DNA from 2 places in the Paenibacillus sp. FSL E2-8871 genome. Region 2 is predicted to be linked to the other one. Evidence: a T-box and tRNA genes for the amino acid it is inferred to sense, from the RefSeq annotation. Region 2 holds a T-box; the other holds one or more tRNA genes.
What was found. The T-box of region 2 lies ahead of trpS (tryptophan--tRNA ligase). A T-box ahead of a tRNA ligase gene usually reads a tRNA of that ligase, here a tRNA-Trp.

Region 1 (15,147 bases), 140 kb from region 2:
CACTCATGGTAATCGGAATACCCGATTCAAACACGATACGAGCAGCTTCAGGATCTACATAGATGTTAAACTCCGCAGTAGAGGTTACATTTCCATAAGAAATTCCTCCGCCCATCAGTGAAATCTTTTCAATTCTTTCCTTAATCTCTGGATAAGCAGTGATTAGCAGGGCGATATTTGTTAAAGGAGCCATCGGTACGAGCGTAATCTTCTCCTCCGAAGAACGGATAATATTCAGCATGAATTCCACAGCGCCTTCTTCTACAGGCCGGAATTTACTTGGTGGCAATAGTGGGCCGTCCATGCCAGATTCACCATGCGCTTCCTCACCTGTAACAAGCTTGCCGAACAGCGGACCCGCAGCCCCTTTGGCTACAGGAATATCAGCATTCACAAAGCTGATCACTTTAAGTGCGTTTTCTGTGATTTTATCGAGGATCTGGTTTCCACCAACCGTTGTAATCCCGCGCAGATCCAGCTTCTCCGAATTTGCTATTGCAAGCAAGATAGCGATTGCGTCATCATGCCCTGGATCGCAGTCAATAATAATAGGTGTTCGCATAGTCATTCACTCCTTAGTTGTATAAATCCTCGTTACTCTTATCGCTATTTCACTAGCGGGCTTTTAAGTTTTTTATTCTTTTTCCGTGTCTCAGATACGGCATAGATCACTAGTCCAATTACCGTTGCTACATAAGGAAGCGTCGCGATCAGTTCTGCAGGAATCTTCAAGACCTGTAGCGCATTCGACAAGGCGTCTGCCGTACCAAATAATAGAGAGGTCAGCGCCGTACCCACTGTCGTACTTCTCCCCATAGACTCTGCGGCAATCGCAATCCAGCCCCGACCAGCGATCATATCGCGAGTGAACAGTGACAGGTAACCCATCGACATGTAAGCTCCACCCAAACCAGCGAAAAATCCACTAAGCAGCAAAGCCATATACTGTATTTTCACAACACTTACTCCCACAGATTGAGCCGCATGTGGATTTTCACCCACTGAACGAATGCGCAGACCAAGCGGTGTACGGTTTAAGAGATAGTAGACAACAAACACAGCAATAATAGATACATACGTCAAAATGTGATGTCCTGATAGAATAGGCCCCAGCACCGGAATGTCCTTCAGCAAAGGAATCTCTACACTAGGTAGCACTTTACTCGCCAGAGAAGTAGAAGAACCCTTGTCTCCACTCAGCAGATAAAGAATAAACACGGTTCCTCCTGAAGCGAACATATTAATAGCTACGCCGCCGAGAATGATATGTGTTTTAAATTTCAGTGTGAAAAAAGCTAATATTCCAGCGATCAGTGTTCCGGACATCACGGCCCCAAGTAAACCTACCCACGCACTATGCGTGTAGCTGCTTACAATGACACCGGCTAACGCCGCAACAAGCATGATGCCTTCCATACCAATGTTGATAATACCAGCCCTATTAGAGATTAACGCTCCCAATGCGGCGAATAGAATCGGTGTCGTCACTCGAAGAACAGAAAACGCAAAGTCAGTCGTAAAAATTACATCAAACAAGCTGTTCACGCTTCCTTCGCCTCCTTCAAGAGCATCCGATTTTTCCAGAACTTCAGAAATTGCTCAGCCGAAATCAGAAGAATGATAATCGCCTGTATGATAGAAATCATCTCTGAAGGTACATCCGATAGACGTGCCATCATGTCGGCTCCGATCCGGATATATGCAAGGAACAATGCAGCGCCGATTACGGATAGCGGATTATTCTTGGCTAACATCGCTACAAGAGCACCATCTAAGCCATAACCTGGTAACGATGTCCATTGGAATCGATTGTACATCCCTAGCACTTCTACGGAACCACCCATTCCCGCGATAAAACCAGCAATCAAGTGAACCAGTATAATAACCTTCGCAGTCTTCATGCCTGAATAACGTGCAAAGTTACGGTTGATGCCTGTCATTCGCAGCTCATATCCCCATTTAGTCTTGTATAGGAATAAATGCGCTGCAATAATAAGCACAATAACGATAATAAGTCCGGTATGAATACGGGTGCCAGGTACCATTTTACTCAGCAGTGCCGTTTTCTCGAATTTGTAGGATACATTGGCAAATGCTTTTGCATCACGTAAGTGATAGTTCAGTAGATATAAACCTACTCCAAACAAAATATTATTGAACATCAAGGATGTAACCAGCTCATTAGCATTCCATTTGGCTTTGAGGATCCCGGGTATTGCCGAGAGCAACGCACCAACAATAGAACCCGCAGCAATAGCTACGACCGGATGAAGCCACCCGTCCAGCGTTAAATGAATAGCCAACACGGAAGTTACAACACCGGAGAAATAGAAAATCCCTTCAGCTCCCAAATTGAACATATTTGCCCGGAACAACAAGGAAACTGCTAGCCCAGTGAACATGAGCGGAATGGCCATCTCAATCACATTACCGATATGACCTTTACTGGATAGCGGCTCAAATAGGAATATCCCAATCGTCTTCACCGGCTGATTGCTGACCAATGAGATGATCAGAAAAGCAATAGCGAGTGCAATTACGATTACTGCCGATGTTCGAATGTATTCAAAATATTTTACTTTAAACATGATTTACGGCCCTCCTGATTTGCTCCTCGTCCTGTCGATGAATCCCTAGCATATAAAGCCCTAATTCTTCTTCACTAACCTTGGAAGGCTCCTCGAAAAAGGCAACAATCTTTCCTTCATACATCACTAGTAGACTATCGCTGATCTCCAAGATCTCATTTAAGTCTGCTGACACTAGCAAAATAGCGCAATCGTCTGAGCGCAGCTCCAACAGCTTTTGATGTATGAACTGCGCCGCGCCTATATCCACGCCCCGTGTCGGCTGCTCTGCAATAAGCAGTTGCGGTTCTGTAGAACACTCTCTAGCTACGACAACCTTCTGCATGTTACCACCTGATAACATACCTATTGGCTGAGAAGGTCCCGAACAACGGACTTTAAATTCTTCTACAAGTGATACTGCAAGCTTGGCAATTCGTGATCCATTTAAAAAGGGACCTTTATTCATAGCTTTTGTACGATACTGAGTGGACAGCAGATTATCCGCTATGCTCGCATCACTGGCTATCCCTTGATGCATCCGATCCTCTGGGATATAGGAAACGCCTAGCTTACGAATATCTAAAATATCCGATTCACGAATATCTTTTCCCTTCACTAGCACAGAGCCTTGGCTTGAGACCCCACTTAGGCTACCCGTAAGAGCCTCAATGAGCTGTGTCTGCCCATTCCCTTCTACACCAGCAATCCCGATAATTTGTCCCCCGCGTACTACAAAGTTGATATCTGTTAGCAACGCTTTGCCGTGTGCATCATTTACACCTAAGCCCTGCACAGTGAGTACCGGCTCCCCAATAGACAGAATCTCCTTGTCATATTTCAACACGACGTCTCTGCCCACCATAAGGCGTGAGATTTCTTGCTCCGTGACATCCTTCGTTTGGAAGACACCTTCACTACGTCCACTACGCATGATCGTAATTCTGTCACAGATCGCTTTAACTTCTTTCAACTTGTGTGAAATAAAAACAATCGTATGACCCTGCTCTCTTAACTGCTTAAGCTCCCGGAACAATTCCTCTGTTTCCTGTGGGGTCAACACTGCGGTCGGCTCATCCAGAACGAGGATTTTTGCACCACGCAGCAGCGCCTTCAGAATTTCAACCTTTTGCTTCATACCAACCGTGAGATCCTCCACTTTTGCTTTTGGATCCACTGCCAGATTGTATTTCTTCGCAGTCTCTTCGGTCATGCGTACAGCTTCTGCATAATTGATGCCGACGCCCTTACGAGGTTCCATGCCCAGCACCATGTTCTCTGCTACTGTAAAAGAAGGGACCAGCATAAAATGCTGGTGAACCATACCAATCCCTCTATCAATGGCATCCTGAGCAGATTGCAGCTTCACCTTTTCACCCTTGATAAAGATTTCACCTTCACTAGGCTCTTCCATGCCGAACATGATCTTCATTAAAGTTGATTTACCAGCGCCGTTCTCGCCCGCAATCGCATGAATTTCTCCCTCACGTAAAGAAAAATGCACGTCTTTATTTGCAACGACACCATTGGGATACACCTTGGTAATTCCCCGCATTTCCAGCAGAGCTTTGTTCATAGGTCTCAACGCCTTTCGACTTGGAGGTCTGCAAAAATATACAGCTGGAATTCTTCTAAAAGAAGAATCTCCAACTGTAGGTTTATCACTTTATAGCTATACTTAAGGCTTAACTACGTTACGAATGGCTTCTACTTCAGAGGTTTCCATTCCCATCGCGTTATCTACTGTAATTTCTTTATTGATCAGCTTTTGCTTCACTTCTTCAACTTTAGCCTGAAGATCGGCAGGAAAGATATTTTTATAGATTTCATTCTCTGCAATGCCTACACCATCATCTACAAAGCTCAACACATCACGTTTACCCATCTCAAGTGTACCGTCTTGTAATCTCTTCACGGCACCCAGAATAGCACTATCAATCTTTTTAATAGAAGAAGTAACGATCAAGTTTGCTTTTTCGCTATCTGTATCGTTAAGCAACATCGCCTGATCGGAGTCTACACCGATAGCATATTTCTTCTTCTCCTTAGCTGCATCAAAGATCCCAAGACCTGTACCCCCAGCCACGTTAAAAATAACGTCCACACCGGAGTTATATTGAATCAGCGAAAGCTCCTTGCCTTTAGCCGGGTTAACGAAATCGCCAGCATATGATACAGCGACCTTCACATCAGGATCAACATATTGAGCGCCCTGAATGTAGCCTACCAAGAAAGCGTTAATTCCTGGAATGTCCATGCCGCCTACAAAACCGATCACATTCTCAGGATTAGCATTTTCCATATCCGATTGTGTAGCTAGCGCCGCTACAGCACCTGCTAGAAAAGATACTTCATTTGTTGCATAAGACATGTTGTACATATTCTCTGGTGCTTCATCTATATCGGTATCATAGTTAATGAACTTTTTGTCAGGATATAATTCAGCCGTTGCATTAAACATCTCTGTAATTTCCGATCCGCCAGAAATAATAACATCCCAGTCCTCAGCGGCGATATCGTTAAACGTAGGCTCCCATTTCGTTTTATCGATACCCATTTCTACAACTTTTGTTTCTGCACCCAGCTCATCCTTAACCTTTTGCAAACCGCTATTCGCAGAGTCAAAGAAAGATTTATCTCCAAGCGTTCCTGGAATCAGAAGTACAACTTTGAGTTTATCCCCTGAACCTGTTTCTCCACCTTCAGCTGCGTTAGATCCTGCATTCTCGGAAGATCCATTACTCGACGTATTATTTCCACAGGCTGTGACCATTACCATTACTACTAGTAACAACAAAGAAAGAACTTTCTTTTTCATTTTTCTATTCCACCCCTATTTATAGTTGGTTAGTAATTTGAGAGGTTCTCCTTCTTAGTTCGTTGTATATTTCACGATTTAGATGGAAACTCTCATATTTCATGTAACATTGTCAAAATTTTAACGATTTTAACGAATACACTCGAAAATAGAGAGAAAATTATCATTTTTACGATTAATCCGACTAATTTCCGAACGAGATGGCCAGTCAGGTTGCTAATCTTCGGATTTCTTGATACGATCATATCAAATATTAATGAAAATAATTATATGATTTCGGTCATAATTTTGTACGATTCGGCTAAAACATAATTATTGGAGGCTCATCATGGATCGTGTTCTATATATTGTAAATGCAGCGCATGAGGTTAATACCTATATTCCACCACACCAGCATGAATGTTATGAACTAGTCTATTATTTAAACGGCTTAGGAACTACCAATGTAGGTTCGCGAAGTTATCATTTTCGTTCTTCTTCATTCGCGCTGATACCACCCAATCATAAACATGACGAGAATCATCGCGAGGATGCTACTATACTATTTGTAGGCTTCCATTCAAATCACCCAAATATGGAGAATTTGCAAGGCGTATATGAAGATGATAAAGACCATACTGTTCTACAGATCTTGCTTCGAATGAAAGCAGAGTTTACGCGCAAACAAGATGGATTCTCTGAACTATTGAACCTTCAAATGAGCGAAATCACTGTTCATCTGATACGGCTTCTTAGCGCCTCTGGGTTTCAATCACCAACGGAAGACAGAGTCCAATATGTTCTAAACTATATGAATGAGCATTACCGCCATAAGCTATCGGTCGCAACACTTTCTGAGATGTCTGGATACAGCTATGATCGTTTCCGCCATTTATTTAAAGAACGATTCGGTTCTTCACCTCTGCGCTATCTACTATTGAAACGTCTGGATTATGCAAAGTCTCTCTTGCAACATACCCAAATGCATATCTCTGAAGTATCAGCTGCTGCTGGGTTTGTGAATGACGCCCAATTCTGCAATATGTTTAAACGTGAAATTGGTCTCACCCCACGAGCATTCCGACTAAGCAGTCAATAAAATAACACTCCACACAAAAAGGCCGTTGATTAGAGACGCCTCTAATTCAACGGCTTAAGAATAAAAGCTCAAAGACAAAGAAAAAAGGTTTGTAAAGTTGCTTATACAAGCGACTTTACAAACCTTTTTGATATACCGGCGAGAGGACTCGAACCTCCACGGTTTCCCTCTCGATTTTGAGTCGAGCGCGTCTGCCATTCCGCCACGCCGGCACATATGAACTTAATGGAGGCGCCACCCAGATTTGAACTGGGGATAAAGCTTTTGCAGAGCTTTGCCTTACCACTTGGCTATGGCGCCATATGAAAACTTTGGAGCGGACGACGGGAATCGAACCCGCGACCCTCGCCTTGGCAAGGCGATGCTCTACCGCTGAGCCACGTCCGCATAAAATGGCTGGGGATATAGGATTTGAACCTATGCGTGACGGAGTCAAAGTCCGTTGCCTTACCGCTTGGCTAATCCCCAATAACATTTTAAAATAAAAGGGGCGACTGATGGGTCTCGAACCCACGAATGCCGGAACCACAATCCGGTGCGTTAACCACTTCGCCACAATCGCCATATTAAACTAATATTGTTGCTGTTCTTCTTAAAGTAAATGGGGCGACCGATGGGACTTGAACCCACGAATGCCGGATCCACAAACCGGTGCGTTAACCCCTTCGCCACGACCGCCATATTAAACTTTAGAGAAAGACTTTAGATAAAGATTGGCAGGGGCAGCAGGAATTGAACCCACACCAACGGTTTTGGAGACCGTTGTTCTACCTTTAAACTATGCCCCTAAAAAAAATGGTGGGGGATGATGGATTCGAACCACCGAACACGTACGTGAGCAGATTTACAGTCTGATGCGTTTGGCCACTTCGCTAATCCCCCAAAGATGGTGCCGGCGAGAGGACTTGAACCCCCAACCTACTGATTACAAGTCAGTTGCTCTACCAATTGAGCTACACCGGCATATTAAGTTGTATACTATATGGTGGCTCGAGACGGATTCGAACCGCCGACACGAGGATTTTCAGTCCTCTGCTCTACCGACTGAGCTATCGAGCCAAGAAAATGGCGGAACCGACGAGATTCGAACTCGCGATCTCCTGCGTGACAGGCAGGCATGTTAGGCCAACTACACCACGGTTCCAAAATATATAATTACTTGATGAAAATTGGTTGCGGGGGCAGGATTTGAACCTGCGGCCTTCGGGTTATGAGCCCGACGAGCTACCGGGCTGCTCCACCCCGCGTCGTTCTTAAATGAATATGGTGGAGGCTGAGGGGATCGAACCCCCGACCCTCTGCTTGTAAGGCAGATGCTCTCCCAGCTGAGCTAAGCCTCCGTAAACAACAATTGTTATTGTACCAAAGTCCACTATGTAAAATCAAGTGAAAATTTGGTGACCCGTATGGGATTCGAACCCATGTTACCTCCGTGAAAGGGAGGTGTCTTAACCCCTTGACCAACGGGCCATACTAAGTAAAATTTGTGGCGGAGAGAGAGGGATTCGAACCCTCGAGACGCTTGTGGCGCCTACACGATTTCCAATCGTGCTCCTTCGGCCAAACTCGGACACCTCTCCATATGGCTCCCCGAACAGGACTCGAACCTGTGACAACTCGATTAACAGTCGAGTGCTCTACCAACTGAGCTATCAGGGAATATTCATACCAGGCTTGATGCCTGAAAACTGAATCCGAATTGAATTTGCGTCTTAAGTATAGGATAAGCCCTCGACCGATTAGTATTGGTCAGCTCCATGCATTACTGCACTTCCACCTCCAACCTATCTACCTCGTCGTCTTCAAGGGGTCTTACTAATTGGGAAATCTCATCTTGAGGGGGGCTTCACGCTTAGATGCTTTCAGCGCTTATCCCGTCCGTACGTAGCTACCCAGCCATGCTTCTGGCGAAACAACTGGTGCACCAGCGGTACGTCCATCCCGGTCCTCTCGTACTAAGGACAGCTCCTCTCAAATTTCCTGCGCCCACGACAGATAGGGACCGAACTGTCTCACGACGTTCTGAACCCAGCTCGCGTACCGCTTTAATGGGCGAACAGCCCAACCCTTGGGACCTACTTCAGCCCCAGGATGCGATGAGCCGACATCGAGGTGCCAAACCTCCCCGTCGATGTGGACTCTTGGGGGAGATAAGCCTGTTATCCCCAGGGTAGCTTTTATCCGTTGAGCGATGGCCCTTCCATGCGGTACCACCGGATCACTAAGTCCGACTTTCGTCCCTGCTCGACTTGTAGGTCTCGCAGTCAAGCTCCCTTATGCCTTTGCACTCTTCGAATGATTTCCAACCATTCTGAGGGAACCTTGGAACGCCTCCGTTACTCTTTAGGAGGCGACCGCCCCAGTCAAACTGCCCGCCTGACACGGTCCCCGTACCCGATTAGGGTACTAGGTTAGAACCTAGATACGATCAGGGTGGTATCCCAACGGCGCCTCCACCGAAGCTTGCGCTCCGATTTCTACGGCTCCCACCTATCCTGTACAGATCGTACCCAAATTCAATATCAAGCTGCAGTAAAGCTCCATGGGGTCTTTCCGTCTTGTCGCGGGTAACCTGCATCTTCACAGGTATTAAAATTTCACCGGATCTCTCGTTGAGACAGCGCCCAAGTCGTTACGCCATTCGTGCGGGTCAGAATTTACCTGACAAGGAATTTCGCTACCTTAGGACCGTTATAGTTACGGCCGCCGTTTACTGGGGCTTCGGTTCATAGCTTCGGGTTACCCCTAACCACTCCCCTTAACCTTCCAGCACCGGGCAGGCGTCAGCCCGTATACTTCGCCTTGCGGCTTCGCACAGACCTGTGTTTTTGCTAAACAGTCGCTTGGGCCTTTTCACTGCGGCCCCCTCGTGCTATTCACACTACCGGGGCACCCCTTCTCCCGAAGTTACGGGGTCATTTTGCCGAGTTCCTTAACGAGAGTTCTTCCGCGCGCCTTAGAATTCTCTTCTCGCCTACCTGTGTCGGTTTGCGGTACGGGCACCTTCTCCTGGCTAGAGGCTTTTCTTGGCAGTGTGAGATCATGACCTTCGCTACTGTAATTTTCGCTCCCCATCACAGCCCAGCCTTAACGATGTGCGGATTTGCCTACACATCAGCCTCACTGCTTAGACGGACATATCCATCAGTCCGCGTCACTACCCTCCTGCGTCACCCCATCGCTCATAGCGGATTACGGTGGTACAGTAATTTCAAACTGTTGTCCTTCGACTACGCCTTTCGGCCTCGCCTTAGGTCCCGACTTACCCTGAGCGGACGAGCCTTCCTCAGGAAACCTTGGGCTTTCGGCGGATCAGATTCTCACTGATCTTTTCGTTACTCATACCGGCATTCTCACTTGTATGCTGTCCAGCGCTCCTTACGGTACACCTTCAACCCACATACAACGCTCCCCTACCCCAGATACATAGTATCTAGCCATAGCTTCGGTGGTGTGTTTAGCCCCGTTACATTTTCGGCGCAGAGTCACTCGACCAGTGAGCTATTACGCACTCTTTCAATGGTGGCTGCTTCTAAGCCAACATCCTGGTTGTCTGTGCAACTCCACATCCTTTCCCACTTAACACACACTTGGGGACCTTAGCTGATGGTCTGGGCTGTTTCCCTTTTGACAATGGATCTTAGCACTCACTGTCTGACTCCCGGCAATAAGTATATGGCATTCGGAGTTTGACTGAGCTTGGTAATCCTTGCGGACCCCGCACCCAATCAGTGCTCTACCTCCACTACTCTTATACCGAGGCTAGCCCTAAAGCTATTTCGGGGAGAACCAGCTATCTCCGAGTTCGATTGGAATTTCTCCGCTACCCCCACCTCATCCCCGCATTTTTCAACATGCGTGGGTTCGGGCCTCCAGTGCGTGTTACCGCACCTTCACCCTGGACAGGGGTAGATCACACGGTTTCGGGTCTACGTCCACATACTCATTCGCCCTATTCAGACTCGCTTTCGCTGCGGCTCCGTCTTCTCGACTTAACCTTGCATGTTAAACGTAACTCGCCGGTTCATTCTACAAAAGGCACGCCATCACCCATTAATAGGGCTCTGACTTTTTGTAAGCACACGGTTTCAGGTTCTATTTCACTCCCCTTCCGGGGTGCTTTTCACCTTTCCCTCACGGTACTGTTTCACTATCGGTCGCCAGGTAGTATTTAGCCTTAGCAGATGGTCCTGCTGGATTCATACGGGGTTTCACGTGCCCCGCACTACTCGGGATCCGTCTCGGAGAGAACACAGTTTAGGTTACAGGGCTTTTACCTCTATCGCGGGCCTTTCCAGACCTCTTCGCCTACCATATTCCTTTGTAACTCCATGTGAGACGTCCCACAACCCCTAAGAGCAAGCTCTTAGGTTTAGGCTGTTCCGCGTTCGCTCGCCGCTACTGACGGAATCACTATTGTTTTCTCTTCCTCAGGGTACTTAGATGTTTCAGTTCCCCTGGTCTGCCTCTACATCTCCTATGTGTTCAGAGATGAGTAACTGCGAATTACCACAGCTGGGTTTCCCCATTCGGACACCCCCGGATCAAAGCTTGCTTACAGCTCCCCGAGGCAGTTTCGTTGTTCGCCACGTCCTTCGTCGGCTCCTGGCGCCTAGGCATCCTCCGTGTGCTCTTATTAGCTTAACCTTGATTTTTCCGCAGGAAAATATCATACAATGACATTCTCTTTGGAATCATCTCACTAATAACATTTACTTGTTTGCACAAGTTGCTAAAAGATGTTCTAAAACGCAAATTCGTTTCGGTATCCAGTTTTCAAGGATCAAGTCTTACTGAGAGCTTAAACTCTCAAAACTGAGCAACGAGTGAGTAACAGGCCTAAACCTGAGATTTGGAAGTTTAACTTCCGATTTGAATGTCTTCATTGCAGAAGACGATTCTCCATAGAAAGGAGGTGATCCAGCCGCACCTTCCGATACGGCTACCTTGTTACGACTTCACCCCAATCATCTACCCCACCTTCGGCGGCTGGCTCCCTTGCGGGTTACCCCACCGACTTCGGGTGTTGTAAACTCTCGTGGTGTGACGGGCGGTGTGTACAAGACCCGGGAACGTATTCACCGCGGCATGCTGATCCGCGATTACTAGCAATTCCGACTTCATGCAGGCGAGTTGCAGCCTGCAATCCGAACTGAGACCGGCTTTGATGGGATTGGCTTCACCTCGCGGTTTCGCTTCCCGTTGTACCGGCCATTGTAGTACGTGTGTAGCCCAGGTCATAAGGGGCATGATGATTTGACGTCATCCCCACCTTCCTCCGGTTTGTCACCGGCAGTCACTCTAGAGTGCCCAGCCTTACCTGCTGGCAACTAAAGTTAAGGGTTGCGCTCGTTGCGGGACTTAACCCAACATCTCACGACACGAGCTGACGACAACCATGCACCACCTGTCTCCTCTGTCCCGAAGGCCGCCACTATCTCTAGTGGATTCAGAGGGATGTCAAGACCTGGTAAGGTTCTTCGCGTTGCTTCGAATTAAACCACATACTCCACTGCTTGTGCGGGTCCCCGTCAATTCCTTTGAGTTTCAGTCTTGCGACCGTACTCCCCAGGCGGAGTGCTTACTGTGTTAACTTCGGCACCAAGGGTATCGAAACCCCTAACACCTAGCACTCATCGTTTACGGCGTGGACTACCAGGGTATCTAATCCTGTTTGCTCCCCACGCTTTCGCGCCTCAGCGTCAGTTACAGCCCAGAAAGTCGCCTTCGCCACTGGTGTTCCTCCACATATCTACGCATTTCACCGCTACACGTGGAATTCCACTTTCCTCTTCTGTACTCAAGTCACCCAGTTTCCAGTGCGACCTCAGGTTGAGCCCAAGGTTTAAACACCAGACTTAAATGACCGCCTGCGCGCGCTTTACGCCCAATAATTCCGGACAACGCTTGCCCCCTACGTATTACCGCGGCTGCTGGCACGTAGTTAGCCGGGGCTTTCTTCTCAGGTACCGTCACTCCGATAGCAGTTACTCTACCGGACGTTCTTCCCTGGCAACAGAGCTTTACGATCCGAAAACCTTCATCACTCACGCGGCGTTGCTCCGTCAGACTTTCGTCCATTGCGGAAGATTCCCTACTGCTGCCTCCCGTAGGAGTCTGGGCCGTGTCTCAGTCCCAGTGTGGCCGTTCACCCTCTCAGGTCGGCTACGCATCGTCGCCTTGGTGGGCCGTTACCCCACCAACTAGCTAATGCGCCGCAGGCCCATCCCTCAGTGACAGATTGCTCCGTCTTTCATTCTTTCTTCAGGAGAAAAAAGAAATTATCCGGTATTAGCTACCGTTTCCGGTAGTTATCCCAGTCTAAGGGGCAGGTTGCCTACGTGTTACTCACCCGTCCGCCGCTAAGTTATTTTGAAAGCAAGCTTTCAAAATAACTCCGCTCGACTTGCATGTATTAGGCACGCCGCCAGCGTTCGTCCTGAGCCAGGATCAAACTCTCCAATTAGTATTGAAAAGAGCGATATGCTCATTTTGAAACATCTGACGAGAAAATTAATTCTCTAATTTTGGATTTCACTTTCGTGATTTCCTACTCACTCGTTGTTCAGTTTTCAAAGATCAAGCTGTTTATTTCGTCGTTGTGTTGTTCAGCAGCGACCTTTATAATATATCACAGCGCCCTCGTTTTAGTCAACCTTTTTTTAATTTCTTTTTTCGGTTGTCTTTCGAATGTTTTCGTAAGCACATCTCTGTGTCAGAGGGACGAGTTATAATTTAACACATGAACTAGGAAAGAGTCAACCATAAATTTATTAGAATAAATATGAGCGCATCATAATAGCGAGCAAACAAAAAAGAGAGTGCTCAGCCTCTCCCTATCCCTACTTATTTTATCTATAGATTACCGGCATATCCTGCATCTAATTTCTTCTCTATAAGGTATATCGGATTGCATGACCCTCTCCCCCATGACCGTCAGCCCATAAAGTAATCTCACGGATTAGCGAACGAGAAACAAGCTTTCGTAAAACTAGGGGCAACTCAGCCTCTAATTGACACAGGCCAGAATGCTGTAGTAATTCTTTTATACTCCACGCTTCCTTACGGCTATTCAGAATATTGAAAAGCAATGCACAACAATCCGTCATTTTGGACATGATCCCAAATTCACATGCTAGAAGAACAAGCTCTACTCTTTGCTCTAAGGTCTCCGTGCTGATGGTTAGTTCCTCATATAGTTTATGGACAGAAGTGTTCATACTTTTAACCTGCTCCCAAACAGCCGGCTCTGGAAATGAACCAGACTCACTCACTTCTATTCTTGCCCAATGATATAGAGCCATCAATACACAGTTATACGCATCCATAATGTAGCCAGCTTCTATATATCGTTTAGATTTCACATACAAATGCAAGAATCGCGCAAACTCCATGAACTCAACTCGTTCCTTAAGAGGCCCTTCAAATTGTAAAATCTCCCGGCGCATATCCCCTAGTATTCCTTTGGGATCCCAGATCACTTCCCCAATCATCAAACTAGTAAGGAGCTCGTTATTATCTCCCGCCATGACAGCCCGCTCCAAAGCGGAAAGGCCAATATGGACTGACTGGGTCCGTGTGTCACCGGCAATGGTGTGGCGAACAATATGTTCTAAATCCTGTTCCTCATGTAAAACTAACACAACCATATCAAAATCGTGAAGTAGCGCGCTTTGAAAAGGAGTACTCCCTTTCTGCCGCAAAGCGACAGCTCCTAAAACATTTTCTTCAAACGTTTCTCCACTCAACAAAGTTACATTGGATAATTCCATGCTTCCCTCCATTAAATTTGGCGAATTTGCGTCCAGTCAGTTATAATTCAGTTATAATTATTATTCTACATATGAAAGACAGTTCCTTCTGGACAACCCAACTATATTTAGTTAGGAGCAAACACTCATGAAGTTTAAAACGGCTAAGATCAACGCTTTTCGCACATGGGGATTACTGCTCACAATGCTCGGAATGGGACTTATGGTTTTGGGTACAGCAGGCATCGTATTCTGGGGATCAACTGGGAAAGTATTCGCTGGAATCGGACTTGTAATCGGTTTAATTTCCATGATGGCAAGTCTTGCGATCTATTTCTGGGCTGGCATGCTCTCAACGAGTGCAGTTCAGATAGAGTGCCCTGAGTGTCACAAGCTGACCAAGATGCTCGGTAAAACAGACCGCTGTATGTTCTGCCACACCATTCTTACTATGGATCGGGCTGAGGCCACTATTACTGCAGATCAGCTTGAGCATCAGCAACTAAACCACTAAACACCCCTTACAGAGGCTCATTACTAACTAGTTAAAGTGCACTCAAATATTTGCTAATACAACAAAGAGGCCCCCGATATGGGAGCCTCTTTGTTTGTTATAAATGAAATTATGATTACTTATGAATCTCTTGTAATGCTTCCCATGCTGATGGATTGCTAAAACTGCGATTCCATGATCCGATGCCTCCAAGCCCCATGGACTTAGCAAGCTCAACTCTTGATTTTAAGCTCACCTTATCTTCTATCCATATTTTCTTAAGAGCGCCATCTTCCTTGTACTCTACGTAATTCTGCCCAGCAGCCTTATCAAATGTAGGAGTTAGCTTCTTCTCTTTGATAATTTTTTCAACGGCATTCATACTAACGGATTTGGAGCTTACCTTTGTCTTGCCATCTACTTGAGCCTCAGTCCAGATG
Region 2 (15,147 bases):
ATTTCGCGCATCTATAGGGATAATAACCCAATTTTGCCGAATAATGTTGTTTGCCATTTGTTAGTAACCTATAATGAGTCTTAAGCCTTATATAAGGCACGCTAGAGTACCACTTGGCTGAACTCACAAAAATAAGCAAGCGCTTACGAAGTCAGTTCTGCGAAGTGCACTCAAATCAAGCTATGCTCACAAAACGAAGTGAATGCTTTCGAAGCAAGTTTTGTACGATGTGAATTCGAATGAAGCTATGCTCACAAAACTTTTAGGAGGAGAAGTAATGCTTAAGACGGAACAATTATCATTAGCGAGACAGATGGATATGGTGTTTAAGGAGCTGCAGGAAGAATTATCGGGATTAACTTCTGGTACGGTTTTTGTGCAAATACGAAATAACATGATCGGAAAATTCGGGATACGACATAATCCTCTTTCTGGGCGAAGCGGGGGATTCACTGATGCAAAAGAAGGGATGACAGATGGACAACAGTCTTCTTTTCGACTAATGGCACTGGAAAGCCTGAAATACAAGCGGCGTTGGACGCATGGTGAGATTTCTTATGAATTCGCCATTAGACAGGGAATGGTGATTGTAGATGCTACATTGGAGTCCAATTATAATATGGCGAATCTAATGATTCGATCACCTCGTAATGCCTTTGCTGAAAGTTCCGAACAGTTTTTTGGTTAAGCGTTGTTTACATAAAATTTCAATAATTGTGAAAATCAAAACCCTCCCACAGCTTCAGAAAGAAGTGTGAGAGGGCTCGAAAGCTACTCGGCTTTAGGCTTTATGCTTGATATCGCCCTAGCCGGATAAAACACTTAAGATAACGTTGTTACTGACGACCAGACAGTTGTTGTTCTGCCAGTTGTACTAGACGTTTAGTGATGTAACCGCCCAGAGAACCAGTTTCGCGAGAAGTGTAGTTCCCGTAATAACCGTCAGCTGGGATCGTTACTCCAAGCTCCTGTGCTGCTTCATATTTCAACTGTTGCAATGCCGCAGTTGCTTGAGGAACGACCAGGTTATTGGAACGGCTGCTACGACCTTGACCTGCTTGACCCATGTGTGTCACCTCCTTCGCCCGTTGTGAAGATAGTATGAGCGCTAAGAGGTTAATTCATGCATCACTTCGAAAGGTTTTAAGGATGGTAATTATTAGTGAAATAAAAGTGAGGATAGAAATCCTTTATTGCTAGGGATTACACAAAAAAATCGGTCTTCCCTTACGTAATCGCAAGGCAAGACCGATATAATGTATATCTGCTTTAAATCTCAGGATAGATCATTTCCAGCACGGTGGATAGATTCTGACTCTGACCGGGTTCTACCGTTAAAAGACCTGTGAAGGAAGCATCCTCGGATACATTCGGTGCATTCGCGAGCCATGTATAGGGCTCAATGCACAGAAATTGATCCGCCGGTCCTTTGGTATATAGCACCCAGTGACGGAATAGATTCTCGTCAGCAGTATAACGAAGGCCATAACCATCATCGCGTAATAATAAGGCTTCTACAGGCTGTTTTTCTCCAATACGTAGAGCAGTATCAAAATTAGTTCCCTGCATGTTCATTCCGGTGTTCAAGGCTTCCAGATCACCAAGTGGAATCAGATTGCCGCTAGGGAGCAATTCATCGTTCAGTTCATAAATACTATTTACTGGGAGCTTAAGATTCCAGCGCTCAGGTTCTCCATCAATCATAAACCAGGTGTGATAACCGATCCCAAAAGGAATTCGATGATCTCCAAGATTTGTAACCTTTAAAGTTTGGGTAAATCGGGCTTCCTGAAGCCTAAACGTCATTTCGAATTTAAGTGGGATAGGGAATTGCTCCATCCAGTGTGGATCATCTTCCGTTCGGAATTCAGTAGTGACCGCGCAACCATCCTCATCTTCTTCAATATCGCTGACACACCAGGCCTGAGTTCGGTGTAGACCATGAATATGATTGTCATTAGCGGTATTCTGGTCAAATTGATAACTTGTACCCTCGAATTGAAATTGGCCCTTACGAATTCTTCCGGGTGGAATTAATAGCGGCATGCCAAAATGGTAAGGTTTTTGCATAAAGAAAGCTTGATCGCTTTCATCAGGCCGCCGTAGAATTTCCCGTTGATTCTTGACATCAAACAATGAAATCACGTTATTTCCTAGTCGCGGCAAAAGCGTGACTTCCAGTTCACGGCTGTGCAAAATATAAGTATCATAACCGCCCCACTGCCCTTTGGTCACCTGTTTCATGAGATATGCTCCTTTATCGTAACTGTAATCGAATAGAACATGGATAACCTTATCATAACAGATTTATACGGTAGTGGTTAAGTGATTTGACAACTTCTCTTTATGGTTCTATGATGAAGGCATTAATTCATGATGATAATGTGATGACGGGGACAAGTAGGCAGGCATTGCACCTTCAGAAAGCCGGTGGTTGATGCGAACCGGTAGGACAAACCTGATGAATGGACCCCTGAGCGCCGAGCTTGAACGGGAGCTAGATGCCCTAGTAGACCGGCCGGATCTTCCCCGTTAACGGAAGACTAAGGCTGTTTTTTTCTTGTCTAAACAAGATTAAGCAGCGAATAAGGGTGGCACCACGGTCTCACGTCCCTTGCGGATGAGGCTTTTTTTGCGTTCTCGGAAACTTAGAAATGACATCAAACGGAGGTCTATATTATGAAAAAAGTAATGTCAGGCATTCAGCCAAGCGGTTCACTTACATTGGGGAACTACATTGGAGCACTGAAAAATTTTGTGAAGCTGCAAGATGATCATCAATGTTTCTTTATGGTTGTCGATATGCATGCAATCACTGTAGCACAAGATCCTGCGGCACTGCGTGAACAGTCAGAATCCGTAGCGGCCCTCTTTATTGCAGCAGGAATTGATCCTGCACGTTCTAATGTCTATATGCAGTCGCATGTGCCACAACACGCTGAACTGGGTTGGATCATGACGACACTTACAGCAATGGGCGAGCTGGAGCGTATGACCCAGTTTAAAGATAAATCATCAGGTAAAGATTCTGTTGGCGCTGGTTTATTCGTCTATCCTTCCTTGATGGCAGCAGATATTCTTGTTTATAATGCGGATCTTGTGCCAGTTGGAGAAGATCAAAAACAACATTTGGAGCTGACTCGTGATTTAGCTGGTCGCTTCAATAATCGTTTTGGCGAATTCTTTACCATTCCGGAGCCGTACATTCCAGAGGTGGGTGCACGTATTATGTCTCTGGATGATGGCACCAAAAAAATGAGCAAGAGCAATCCTAACGCAGGCAGCTACATTGCTCTGTTAGATTCACCGGACGTAATCCGTAAAAAAATCAGCCGTGCAACGACTGATTCAGGACGTGAAGTAATTTTTGATCCAGCTAATAAGCCAGAGATCAGTAATTTGATGAGTATTTATTCCGAATGTTCTGGAATGACACTCCAGCAAATTGCCGATCGTTATGAAGGGCAAATGTATGGCGGCTTTAAGAAGGATCTTGCTGAAGTGGTTGTATCTACGCTTGAGCCTTTACAACAAAAATATAATGAAATTCGTAGCTCGGGTGCGATCACAGATATTCTCGCTGAAGGTGCTGGTCGTGCACGTATTGTTGCAACTGAGACGTTGAATGGAGTTAAAGAACGGATGGGATTTCTGCCAGCTCGTTAATCTAATCAGCGCTTAGGCTTTCCTGTTTTCGTCTGATCTTGGCCTTGAGGATAAATCCCCAGCCAATATTCATAACACAGAGAAATCCGAGCAGAAGTGCCAACCAAAAGCTATAACTGATCGCGATTGAAGCGGCAGTAAGAATAAGAATAGAAGAACAAGCGAACCAAAGTGAAAGTCCTTTACCCATTAAGAGAGCCTTCCTTTCTATGTCTGCTAAAATGAATCCCGGAGTATGATAATAATACTCCGGGATTTTTTGTGATTATAGAATAGATCTCTGCGTAAGTCTACAGTTTCATCGTAAAGAACCAGGGTCAATGGAAAATCGTTTGTCGAGCTTCTCGCTGCTAAGCCAACCTACATAAGTATTTAAAGGTCGATATTGATTGTCCATCACTAATACAGCCACAAATGGGTATTGTTTGCGATGTAAATAACGTACGTCCCCCCAGCGAACCATATATCCTGAAGGAAGTTCCTCGACTTCGGCTACTGCATAAGAGGTGAAGTATAGAAAGGACTGAATATCAGGGTGCGACTTGGATATCTCCACAGCGGGATGATTCGAGCATACAGCATGTTTGAACCATTCCAGTCGATTATTGACTAACTGCCCAACATCATAACTACCATCTTTTTTCACTTTTACTACGTTCCAGCGCTTTAGTGAAATTGTAGGGATTACAATATAACGTTCGCCGACACTATGATGTAAATCCTTAAGCTTAATATTACGCGTGAGACGTGCGTGAACGACGGTTCTCCAAATATAATAAAGAATAGTACAGGCATACAGCGTAATAAATAAAGGTTGCGGTGGAATGATCCCGGTGATCCAGAGAAGGATGGCTGCGATATGGCTACCAAATATAAATGGATCAAAAATGTGGATGATGTTCCATGCAATCCATTTCTCCGTGAATGGACGTGCAGCCTGAGTGCCATAGGTATTAAATAGATCAGAAAATACGTGAACACCTACACCAATGAAGCTCCAGAGCGCAATATGGCTTAGAGCTTGTAAATCAGTAAAACCAAATAAGGGCCCTAACACGAAGGAAATCAGCGCGGGCCACAGAATTAGAAAGGGTAGGGAATGTGTGATTCCTCGGTGATTTCGAATATACATTGCATTGTCCTTCAGTCGTAGCGCAGTATCGGCATCAGGAGCCTGAGAGGCGAGCACTGTTGCCAGCATAACAGCCCCGGCCAGTTTCGGATCAGAAGCAACGATGGGATCAACGAAGGAAAGCCCAGCTAAGCCTAGGCCCATAACTAAATGTGTAGCAGTATCCATTGGTCAGTTCTCCTTTGTTGTTCGGAAGTTCTCTATTTAATAATTACCCAAATACAGCTCTGGTTATTAAGGGGATTGAAATAAATACAAAATAAATATTGTCACGTAATTGTCGAATTCATGAACTTACTGTTCCATGACTGTCAAAGTCTTCACGGGTTTGTTATGATAAAGTTAACAGCGAAGTTAAAAAACTTCGGTTAGAACGTTACATGTTCGTTTAGAAGGAGGATCATTAGGTGTGGACAATCATATAACATTTCAAGCTTCTTCCGACTCTGCAGCCATGTCTGCAAAATCTCCACCGGAAGGTGCTAGCTGGCGTGATTTCATTGCTGTAACAAAACCTGGTATTATCCGATCTAACCTTATTGCGGCCTTTGCGGGATATTGGTTGGCCTCGGGTTGGGATGTTCATTACGGCAGATTAGTTCTGACTCTGCTCGGTACAATGCTGGTTATGGCTTCGGCCTGCGTTTTTAATAACTATTTCGACCGGGATCTGGACATGAAGATGGAAAGAACCCGTGAACGGGGGCTTCCTACAGGACGACTGAAACCAAACACTGTATTATTATACGCCATTGGGCTTGGTATTGCAGGTTTGATCGTGCTGTTTGCTTTTTCAGGAATGCTTGCCGGTCTGTTTGGAATTGTTGGCATGTTCGTTTACGTAGTAGTATACACGCTTTGGTTGAAGCGGACATCAACATGGAGCACCTCAGTAGGTGCGATTTCTGGAGCAATGCCCCCGGTAATTGGTTATGTTGCGGTTTCAGGAACGGTTGATCTAGGCGCTTGGCTGATCTTTGCCATGTTGTTTCTATGGCAACCCCCTCACTTCTGGGCGTTGGGCATTAGACGTAAAGAAGAATATAGAGCGGCAGGATTTCCATTACTACCTGTAGTTAAAGGAACGCGACGTACGAAGTTTCAGATGATTCCTTATGTAGCCCTTTTGCTGCCTATTCCAGTGTTAATGTACGCCTATGATTACGCAGGCATATTTTTTCTAATCATTTCATCAGCGTTGTCCTTGGCTTGGTTAGTATTGACCTTGATGGGCTTTAAGGCTAAAGATGATGAAGTCTGGGCGAAGAAGAATTTCCTCTTCTCCATTAACTACCTGACAGTTAGTTTGATCGTACTTGTATTGAATACGATTCACGGTTAAGAAGAGGGAGGGTATACGTGTCCGTGCAAACCTTTAAGCGTTATAAATGGACTTGGCTTCTGCTAATACTTGCTTTGATTATGGCTGGTTATCTGGCAATTAACTCTTTGAATTTAGGAAAAGAAAAATTGCCAGTAATCGGAGAAGTGCAGGACTTTTCTCTTGAAAATGTGAATGGAGACCAGGTTACTCTGGCTGATACACAAGGTAAAGCACGGCTGGTATACTTCTTTTTTACACAGTGTCCGGATGTATGTCCTATAACTACGTTTTTGTTATCTCAGACACAGAAGATTCTGGTCGAGGATGGCAGTTTTGGTAAAGATACGGGTTTTGTCTCTATCTCTTTTGATCCGAAGAATGATACTCGGGAAGCTATTAAGGCTTTTGCAGACCGGTTTCAGGCGAATTATGATGGATGGTATTTCTTGCGGGGGGATCAGGAAGAAGTTCGTAAGTTAGCGACGGATTCTTTTAAAGTACTAATCGCAGGGAATTCCAAAGAAAATTTCGTACATGCCAACCGTATAGCGTTAGTTGACCGAGACAATCAACTTCGTGCATTGTATGACGCAGGAGATACGGAGAACGTAACTCCTGAATTTCTTGCCGATCAGCTGACGAAATTGGCTCGGGAATAGAATATCAAACATTAAAAACGCCTTTTTCGAATCCCTCTTTATTGAGCGGATAACGAAAAAGGCGTTTTTTTAAATATACGATAGTATAAGTTTCATGCTATACATTATCCTTATACTTGTTTCAGCTAAAATGGAAGTGGTTCAGGGTAGATGATGAAATCTTCTAATCCGGCTTTTTCGAGCTGAGTGATGTTGTATTCATCAGGCGTACCCTCCACACCAGCATATCCGCGACGAGTATAAATATGATCGGCATCAGGGAAGGCATCCCGGAGCACACTGCGTATTTTTTTGCCAGAGCTATCGTTATCCAAATAAAGGTATACTTCTCCATCTCCTACTTGTTGCCGGAGGGATTCTAATTTTAGTGTATTTAATGTACCAAAGGTACATAGGATTTCTACTTCCGGTACCAGCACGCGGCGTAATCTGCTGCGATCGTTCTTACCTTCGACAATAATCGTTATGGACATTAGTTGACAATCACCTCCGGGAATGGGTCCAAGCTTCAGGCTCATTATAGTTTACCGAAGGATCGTCATTTTTAACAACTGTTTCTGCAAGAAAGTCTTCATTCCCCGGGAAATGTCGTAAAAGCAAAGAATCATGCGGCTCGCCCATTCCATTTGGAAGTGAGGTTCGATAGTTTACCAGTGTTTTTAGGTGGAAGAAGAAGCAATGCTACCATTAATAGTAGAAAGGCTATGAAGTAAGGAGAAACGAAGGACCTTAGCTGTCCAGCAGCCACGGGCCCAGCGAATGCACCAAGTGACATGGCTATCGACTGCATGGAGAAAGTCCGACCCATTCGCCCAGGGCCACCGAGACTAATAAAGAGTGATGCCATTGCAGGAAACAACACTCCTTTGGCTGCGCCGAGCATAAAAAGAATCGCAGCAGTCGGAATCCTGTGAAATGAAGCGAGTGCAAAGAAGCTGATGGCCATTCCCAGTAATGCCGCTGCTATTCTTCCCCCCGGAGAAAGACGGTTCAGGAAGAGCATGCTGAGCGTTACCAAAGCACCTAAACTGAGGAGTGACAGTAGTATACCAGTGGAAAGAATACTGTTGCTCCCTGTTTGAGATAGTGGGAGCTCGAAAAAGAGAACGCCTTGTGAACAGGAAACGAAAAAAGGTAAAAGGTAATACCGTTTGGATACCAGATCATCATCTTTCGTTGGTATAGAAGGTTTATCTGGAACTTTTAATGCTGATTGCGCTGAGCTTAGCGGCTTTAATATATGTCTCGAAGGTGCAGGTACACTAAAAAAAGCCATGATTCCTGTTGCGATAAGGAGCCATCCAAGTGTGGTGAAGGTGCCAGAGTAGCCGGCTTTTGCTACGATAAAAGCTCCCGCAGCAGGCGATACAACTGAAGCTAACGTATGAACGATACCATGTCCGGACATATATTTACCCTGCTCTGTGGCATCCGATGACAAAGAAGCGAGTAACGTCATACAGGCTGGAGAGAGGAAAGCGAGCACGAATCCACTTGCTGCTCTTAGCATCAGCAGATGCCATGGAAGCTGTACATGAGCTTGCAGCAGTAGGATAGCTCCCGCTGCGACAAGGCTGAAGACGATGTAGCGGCGGGAGCCATTACGATCGACTAGTACGCCTGCAAGCAGATTGCCGGGAAGGTGGGTCAACGAGTACATGCCCATCATCCAGCCAATAAAGGTGGGTCCCGCACCAAGAGAGATGGCAAAGGGCGTAAGGACGGGATACTGAGCATGTAAATCGAAGAACGCCAAAAAGAGAAATAAGTATAGCCACAGCGCAGTTTTCACAGGGAAACACCTCCGAGAGCCACCTACAGCACAAGTGAATGCAGGACGGCGTAATAATGAAGAACGAATTCTTAAGCACTACTTGTACTTTACGTGGGACAGAGAGGGCTTATACCGCTTTTTTAATTCCGCTGGTAGGTATACCTTTTACGGAGGGTGGAACCATGAATTATGATGGGTATTCATGTATAATAATTAATATTGGCGTTATGTCTATGGGAAGAGAGAATCCTTGGGACGAAACTAGGCGATAGGGGTGTTGTGAGATTGATGGATCCAGAGGTATGGTCACAGTTTATAAGGGAAAATTGGCTAGTTATTGTAATTGCGCTTGTCCTGCTGTTTGCGGTTGTTAATTTGGTTAAAACCGTTCTGAAATGGGCGATTGTCATTGTGATCGTTGTAGGTTTGTTCATCTATAGTGGTGTTACAATGGACCAAATTGGTAACGCTGTGAATAAGGTGGCAGATGGAACGGTAAGCACGCTAAAGAAGGAAGCGCAAGAGGTTATGCTTAAAGAAGCGCAGGATGCGAAGTACACTTCAAATGGAGACGGGACCTTTACGATTACAACGCCGAATATTGAAGTGAAGGGCGCAGCGGGTGAAGATAAAGTAGAGGTTACTTTCCGTGGTGTGAGTCTTGGGAAGTGGAGTGTTACAGATACGACAAAAACATTTATCGAGGAAGCCCGAAAACATCAATAACAGGCTTGGACTCAAAAATATAACAAGCGAGCAAGCACGCGACTGAAAGGAGAGAGCGGATATGATAAACGGATGGATGACTAGTGTGAGTGATGCTAATATCATCTCCATCGCCCTCCTGCTGGTTGTAGTCTTCTCTCTATTGCAAGGCTGGAGCAGAGGTTTCTCAAGCGCTACCGGAAGGTTATTTGGGCTGCTGGGAACAGGATTATTTACTATAGCATCTTTGGTATTAGCTATCCCAGCTGCGGCCTACCTCAATCCCTATGTAGAGACTTGGGCATCGGGTATTAGTCTTCCTGATACGAAGCTTACACAGTGGCAGCAAATTTATTATACGGCGGTGTCTGTGTTATCAGAATCACCGCTAGTTCGATTTCTATTGTTACTCCTGATTTCTTATCTGTTAATTCGTATGCTCTTAGGACTGTTATCCATGTTGCTTCCTTTTCCACAATTGCGGCGTATTAAGAAGTTTAAAGACAGAAAGATTACGCAGGTAAGCCGTATGGGAGGAGCAATGGTTGGATTAATTATCGGCTTAATGCGTAGTCTGGTAATTGTTCTCGCTCTTTTCATCTGTGTTGGATTAAATCCGGAGAGTGGATTTAGTCGTTATGTGGAGTCCTCTCCAATCTATAGTCAGAGCGCTGCTGCTGTATTTGAACCTATTGTTGGTGAGACTGTGCAGAAGAAACTTCCTATTCTGACAAAGACTGTTGCAGCAGAGATGAATGATATCCTTCGCAGAAAATATGAGGTTATCGATCATGAAATTCCTCAGGATATTATAGGAGCAGCAGAAGACATTGTTGGACAAGCGCAAGATGAAGAGAAAAAAGCGAGACTTCTCTATGATTGGGTAGGTACACGCGTGACTTACGATTATGCTAAAGCTGACAATTATTTGCAAAACAGGGTCTGGCATGAACAGACACCACAGGATACATTCGACACTCGGCAAGGGGTGTGTATAGACTATGCCCGACTGTACGCTGTGATGGCTCGTTCACAGGGCTTGCAGGTACGGGTTGTAACAGGTCAGGGTTATGATGGGCGTGGCGGTTATGGTGCACATGCTTGGAATGAAGTATATATAAGTGATCGGCAAGCTTGGATTCCGCTGGATCCGACTTGGGCTAGCAGTGGAGATTGGTTCAATCCGAAGGATTTTGATGAAACGCATATTAGGGAGAACGCCCTCTGAGTGAGGGCGCTGAACTCCTGGGGTGTGGTACAATAAACTCAAGTAACGTCAGTTCTAACTTAAATGCGAGGGCATGCTCACAATAAGCAGCTAAGAACTCACCTTCATCATAAGAGTAATGTCTCAGGCAAAGGGTTGTCAGACATTTTTTTAAAAATATAAGAAAGTATAAGCACTATACTTTATGTCTTATATTTCTCGCTTAAACACTTACCTTCCTTATAAGGACGGTCAAGGCGTTTATGCTTGTAGAAGGGGAGAAAGCTGGTGAGTTTGTTTGGTAAGCAGCTCCCGCCTAAGGACGGGATATCTTCAAGAAATTCTGTAGGCTTGAGACTGAATATTTTTTTCTTTGGCACTTTTTTTATTTTTTGTATTATTATCGTACGTCTTGCAGGTTTACAGTTTACTGAGGGAGCTCTGTTGAGTGAAGAAGAAACGAGCCGGGAAACGAAAATTGTTCCGCTCGCAGCGATGCGTGGGATTATTTTTGCTGCCGAAGGAGAGCAGATTGCCTATTCAACACCTACGGAGTCGCTTTACCTTACATTAACTAAAGATTATACAGCTAGAACGACAGATAAAGTAACGGGTGAGACCTCACATACGGAGAAGGCGAAGTACAACTCCGATATGCTTGCAGCAAGGCTTGCAGCTGATTTTGCTAAATATGGAGATCCGAATGCACCGAAGCTGACGCAGCAAGATATCTTGGATTCATTAGATTTAGATTTCAAAAAGTATTTAGGTTATGTGCCGCGACGGATCAAGACTGGATTAATTCCAGAGGAAATAGCCTATTTCATGGAGCATAAAGACAATTATCCGGGGCTAACGATCGTGGAGGAGAGTGTTCGTCACTACGATAAAGATACGGTAGCGGTGCAGACAGTCGGCTTTGGAAAGCCGTTTAAATCGACTGAAGATATAGCGATGTATAAGAATGTCCGTAGTGAAATGAAAAAAGATTCTCCCCCTGGACTTATGTATAAAGCAGAAGAATATGTGGGGTTTGATGGTCTGGAAATGCAGTATCAACGAGAGTTACGAGGAGAAAATGGTTATCAGGTCATTTCGGTGACTCCTCAGAATATGGCTGAGAAGGTTGAACAGAACGTTGCTCCTGTAAAAGGTAATAATATTTGGATGACCATTAATAAGAAGATTCAGATGAAGACAGAACAGGCCATATTGGATCAGATTAAATGGCTGCATTCCAATGCTGTTCAAGGTGAGACGCATCCAGATGCTTTAACCGGATACGCCGTAGCAATGGAAGTGGAGACTGGTAATATTGTCGCCATGGCAAGCATGCCGGATTACGATTCAAATGTATGGACTAAAGACTCCTTACCAACACCTGTTTGGAATAAAATAATGAATAATCATCTAAACGGTACGATTACTTCGAATTCATCTGGTAGATCAGGTCATGATTTTAGTTCACTTGTATTTATGGGATCTACGATCAAACCATTAAGTGTGTTAATTGGTTTAAAGGAAGGTTTCTTTAATACCTCAACAACCTATTCAGATGTGGGCATTACTTATTTCGGTAAGGATAATAAATCATCCGTAAGAAATTCATCGGGTCACGTATATGGTTCACTAGATCCGGCCAAGGCGATTATGAATTCCTCTAATGTATTTATGATTGATATGGTGGGTAAGCAACTTTACAAGAAATATCCGGGGGATAAAGGCATTGAGGTATGGGACAGATATATGAAAGAGTTCGGGCTGGGTGTATCTACGAAAAGTGGTCTCCCAGGTGAATCAGCGGGCCAGATTAACTATACTGATCTTAAGGCCGCAGGCAGCTCGCAGGCCGCACTTATCTATGCTTCTTTTGGCCAACAGGGCAGTTATACTACATTGCAGCTTGCCCAGTATGCTTCTACTCTTGCAAATGAAGGAGTGCGTATTAAGCCTCAACTCGTTAGCAAGATCACGGATGCGCAAGGTAAGGCGGTTAAGGAATTTCAAAGAGAAGTGCTTAATACGGTAACGTTTGACAAATCCTACTGGAAAGAGATTAAACAGGGGATGAGCAGTGAAGTTAGTGCCTTTGATGATTTTCCTTATGATTTTGCACGTAAGACAGGTACCTCTGAAAAAACAGACAGAAAAAATATAAACCGTGATAATGGGGTATTTATTGCCTTTGCTCCGCGAGAAAATCCGAAGCTGGCCGTAGCGGTTGTTATACCAGAAGGGGGCTTTGGCTCCAAAAGCGCTGCTCCGGTTGCTCGTAAAATTTTTGATGCCTATGATTGGGAGTACGGGCTCGATGGTGTGCCGAAAAAGAATGTCACTCCTGCGTCAGACCCCGTTCAAGAATAATTAGAGAAAAAGGAGAGAAATAAACTGTGAGTTTTTTCCGTAAGCAGGCCTCACCTCCAGATGAGACCAACAGTAAAAGTTCCATAGGCCTGCGACTTAACGTGTTTTTCTTTAGCACGTTTGTTATATTTTGCGTAATTATTATACGCCTGGCTGTGTTGCAATTCGTGGAAGGACCCACTTTAACTGAAGTGGAGACAAGCAGAGATACCAAAAATGTACCGCTAGCTTCCATGAGAGGTGTAATTTATGCTGCTGAAGGTGAGAAGTTAGCGTACTCAACGCCGGTTCAATCGCTGTATATTACGCTCAATAAGGAGTATACCGCTAAGCAAACAGATAAAATTACCGGTAAAACTACCCTAACTCCAGAAGCTAAAGCCAAGTCAGATGCATTGGCAGCCAAGCTGGTAGCTGATTTCAATAAATATGGTGATCCAAAAGCTGAGAAGATGAAAGAAGCAGATGTTATTGACGCACTGGATTTATATTTCCGGAAATCACTTGGCTTTATGGCACGGCGAATTAAGGCGGACCTGACTACTCAGGAGGTGGCCTATTTCATGGAACATAAGGGAGAATACCCAGGCCTTGAAATTGTCGAGGAAAGCATTCGTCATTACGATAAAGATACGGTTGCCGTACAGACGATAGGTTATATCAAGCCTTTTAAATCAGCAAACAGCCTTAATATTTATAAGAATATCTTAAATGCTATGAAGAACAATCCGGAGCCAGGACTAACGTACAAGGACGACGAATTTGTCGGATTTGACGGCCTGGAGCTGCAGTATCAGAGAGAGCTTCGGGGACAAAACGGCTATCAGGAAATCTCCGTCAATCCACAGAACATGGCAGAGAAAGTCGAACGTGTAGTCCCTCCTGTCAAAGGCAATGACGTCTGGACAACTATTAATAAGAACATTCAGATGAAGACAGAGCAGGCGATTATGGATCAGATTAAGTGGTTGCATTCCAATACTGTACAGGGTAAAACGCATCCTAATGCTTTAACTGGTTACGCTGTAGCGATGGAAGTCGATACGGGGAATATCGTCAGTATGGCAAGTATGCCGGACTACGATACGAATATTTGGACATCGGGATCCTTATCCACAGATGTCTGGAACAGTATCATGGATAACTACCAGAACGGTACCATTAATCCGATTTCTTCAGGGACGTCAGGTAATGGACTTAGGTCTGTACTGCTACTAGGTTCAACAATTAAACCTTTGAGCGTACTCGTGGGTCTGAATGAAGGTCTCTTTACAACCTCAACCTACTATCCGGATAGAGGTTTCGCGACTTTTGGTAAAACAGGTCATGAAACTAAGGTAAGAAACTCCGGAGGACATGTGTACGGTTCTATGGACCCTGCAAGAGCGATTGAGAAATCGTCGAATGCGTTCATGGTGGACATGATCGGTAAACGATTGTATGACAAATACAAAAGCAAAGGCGTAGATGTCTGGGATAAGTATATGAAAGAGTTTGGACTTGGTGTATCCACGGGAAGTGGTCTGCCAAATGAATTCTTAGGACAGATTAACTATACCAATATAGAGGCTGCGGGTAGCGCCCAAGCGGCACTTGTATATGCTTCTTTCGGCCAACAAGGTAGTTATACGGTGTTGCAGCTTGCCCAATACGTAGCTACACTTGCTAATGAAGGACAGCGGATCAAACCTCAGCTAGTTAGCAAGATTACAGATGCTGACGGAAAAGTAGTCAAGGAGTTCGGTCGTGAGGTAATAGATGAAGTAACAGCCTTCGATAAATCCTACTGGAAAGAAATTCAACAGGGTATGCGAAGTGAAGTTAGTGCTTTTTCTGATTTCCCTTATGATTTTGCTCGTAAGACGGGAACATCTCAACAAGTGGCAAAGGGTCAAATTCGTGATAACGGTGTATTTATTGCTTATGCCCCACGAAATAACCCTAAGCTGGCAGTAGCCGTAGTTATTCCAGAAGGAGGCTTTGGTTCCCAGAGTGCCGCGCCGGTCGCACGTAAAATTTTTGATGCTTATGATTGGGAATATGGACTTGATGGCGTTCCGAAGAAGAGTCTACAGTCAGGTAATAATACAAATGATCCTGCGAATGAAGGAACGACTACAGGTACTCAGTAACTTTGACTCTAAGGTGAATAATGATTAAAAAATAAACAGCTGCTCTATTGAGAGCATAAAAGAATGGAGGGGTGGCAATGACTGCCAAATACCGCCTGCTTGCTTTGGATATGGATGGAACCCTACTGAATGATGAACAGATTATTACACCTACAACGGTGAAATGGCTTCAAAAGGCGGTCGA

Region 1: it encodes a tRNA-Trp, which carries the amino acid that the T-box ahead of trpS (tryptophan--tRNA ligase) is inferred to sense. The anticodon was not compared.

What each region holds. Positions count from the first base shown of each region.
Region 1 covers NZ_JBBOBV010000001.1:3,715,279-3,730,425, forward strand. Annotated here, with positions in the region: gene NYE25_RS16815 (nucleoside hydrolase) at 1-562, opposite strand, end outside; gene NYE25_RS16820 (ABC transporter permease) at 607-1,545, opposite strand; gene NYE25_RS16825 (ABC transporter permease) at 1,542-2,588, opposite strand; gene NYE25_RS16830 (ABC transporter ATP-binding protein) at 2,581-4,143, opposite strand; gene NYE25_RS16835 (BMP family ABC transporter substrate-binding protein) at 4,246-5,385, opposite strand; gene NYE25_RS16840 (AraC family transcriptional regulator) at 5,714-6,463, shown strand; tRNA gene NYE25_RS16845 (tRNA-Leu) at 6,597-6,675, opposite strand; tRNA gene NYE25_RS16850 (tRNA-Cys) at 6,690-6,763, opposite strand; tRNA gene NYE25_RS16855 (tRNA-Gly) at 6,776-6,850, opposite strand; tRNA gene NYE25_RS16860 (tRNA-Gln) at 6,857-6,931, opposite strand; tRNA gene NYE25_RS16865 (tRNA-His) at 6,953-7,025, opposite strand; tRNA gene NYE25_RS16870 (tRNA-His) at 7,066-7,141, opposite strand; tRNA gene NYE25_RS16875 (tRNA-Trp) at 7,178-7,251, opposite strand; tRNA gene NYE25_RS16880 (tRNA-Tyr) at 7,260-7,345, opposite strand; tRNA gene NYE25_RS16885 (tRNA-Thr) at 7,351-7,426, opposite strand; tRNA gene NYE25_RS16890 (tRNA-Phe) at 7,447-7,522, opposite strand; tRNA gene NYE25_RS16895 (tRNA-Asp) at 7,530-7,607, opposite strand; tRNA gene NYE25_RS16900 (tRNA-Met) at 7,634-7,710, opposite strand; tRNA gene NYE25_RS16905 (tRNA-Val) at 7,728-7,803, opposite strand; tRNA gene NYE25_RS16910 (tRNA-Glu) at 7,859-7,933, opposite strand; tRNA gene NYE25_RS16915 (tRNA-Ser) at 7,951-8,043, opposite strand; tRNA gene NYE25_RS16920 (tRNA-Asn) at 8,047-8,122, opposite strand; rRNA gene NYE25_RS16925 (23S ribosomal RNA) at 8,183-11,110, opposite strand; rRNA gene NYE25_RS16930 (16S ribosomal RNA) at 11,372-12,929, opposite strand; gene NYE25_RS16935 (nucleotidyltransferase-like protein) at 13,357-14,235, opposite strand; gene NYE25_RS16940 (DUF2614 family zinc ribbon-containing protein) at 14,363-14,728, shown strand; gene NYE25_RS16945 (glycosyl hydrolase family 18 protein) at 14,844-15,147, opposite strand, start outside.
Region 2 covers NZ_JBBOBV010000001.1:3,575,849-3,590,995, reverse strand. Annotated here, with positions in the region: gene NYE25_RS16350 (O-methyltransferase) at 278-688, shown strand; gene NYE25_RS16345 (alpha/beta-type small acid-soluble spore protein) at 837-1,067, opposite strand; gene NYE25_RS16340 (aldose 1-epimerase) at 1,270-2,244, opposite strand; T-box leader at 2,379-2,618, shown strand; gene trpS (tryptophan--tRNA ligase) at 2,680-3,666, shown strand; gene NYE25_RS16330 (hypothetical protein) at 3,668-3,856, opposite strand; gene NYE25_RS16325 (metal-dependent hydrolase) at 3,965-4,966, opposite strand; gene cyoE (heme o synthase) at 5,208-6,140, shown strand; gene NYE25_RS16315 (SCO family protein) at 6,158-6,781, shown strand; gene NYE25_RS16310 (DNA primase) at 6,907-7,254, opposite strand; gene NYE25_RS16305 (MFS transporter) at 7,386-8,573, opposite strand; gene NYE25_RS16300 (hypothetical protein) at 8,844-9,281, shown strand; gene NYE25_RS16295 (transglutaminase domain-containing protein) at 9,343-10,488, shown strand; gene NYE25_RS16290 (peptidoglycan D,D-transpeptidase FtsI family protein) at 10,756-12,831, shown strand; gene NYE25_RS16285 (peptidoglycan D,D-transpeptidase FtsI family protein) at 12,858-14,963, shown strand; gene NYE25_RS16280 (Cof-type HAD-IIB family hydrolase) at 15,041-15,147, shown strand, end outside.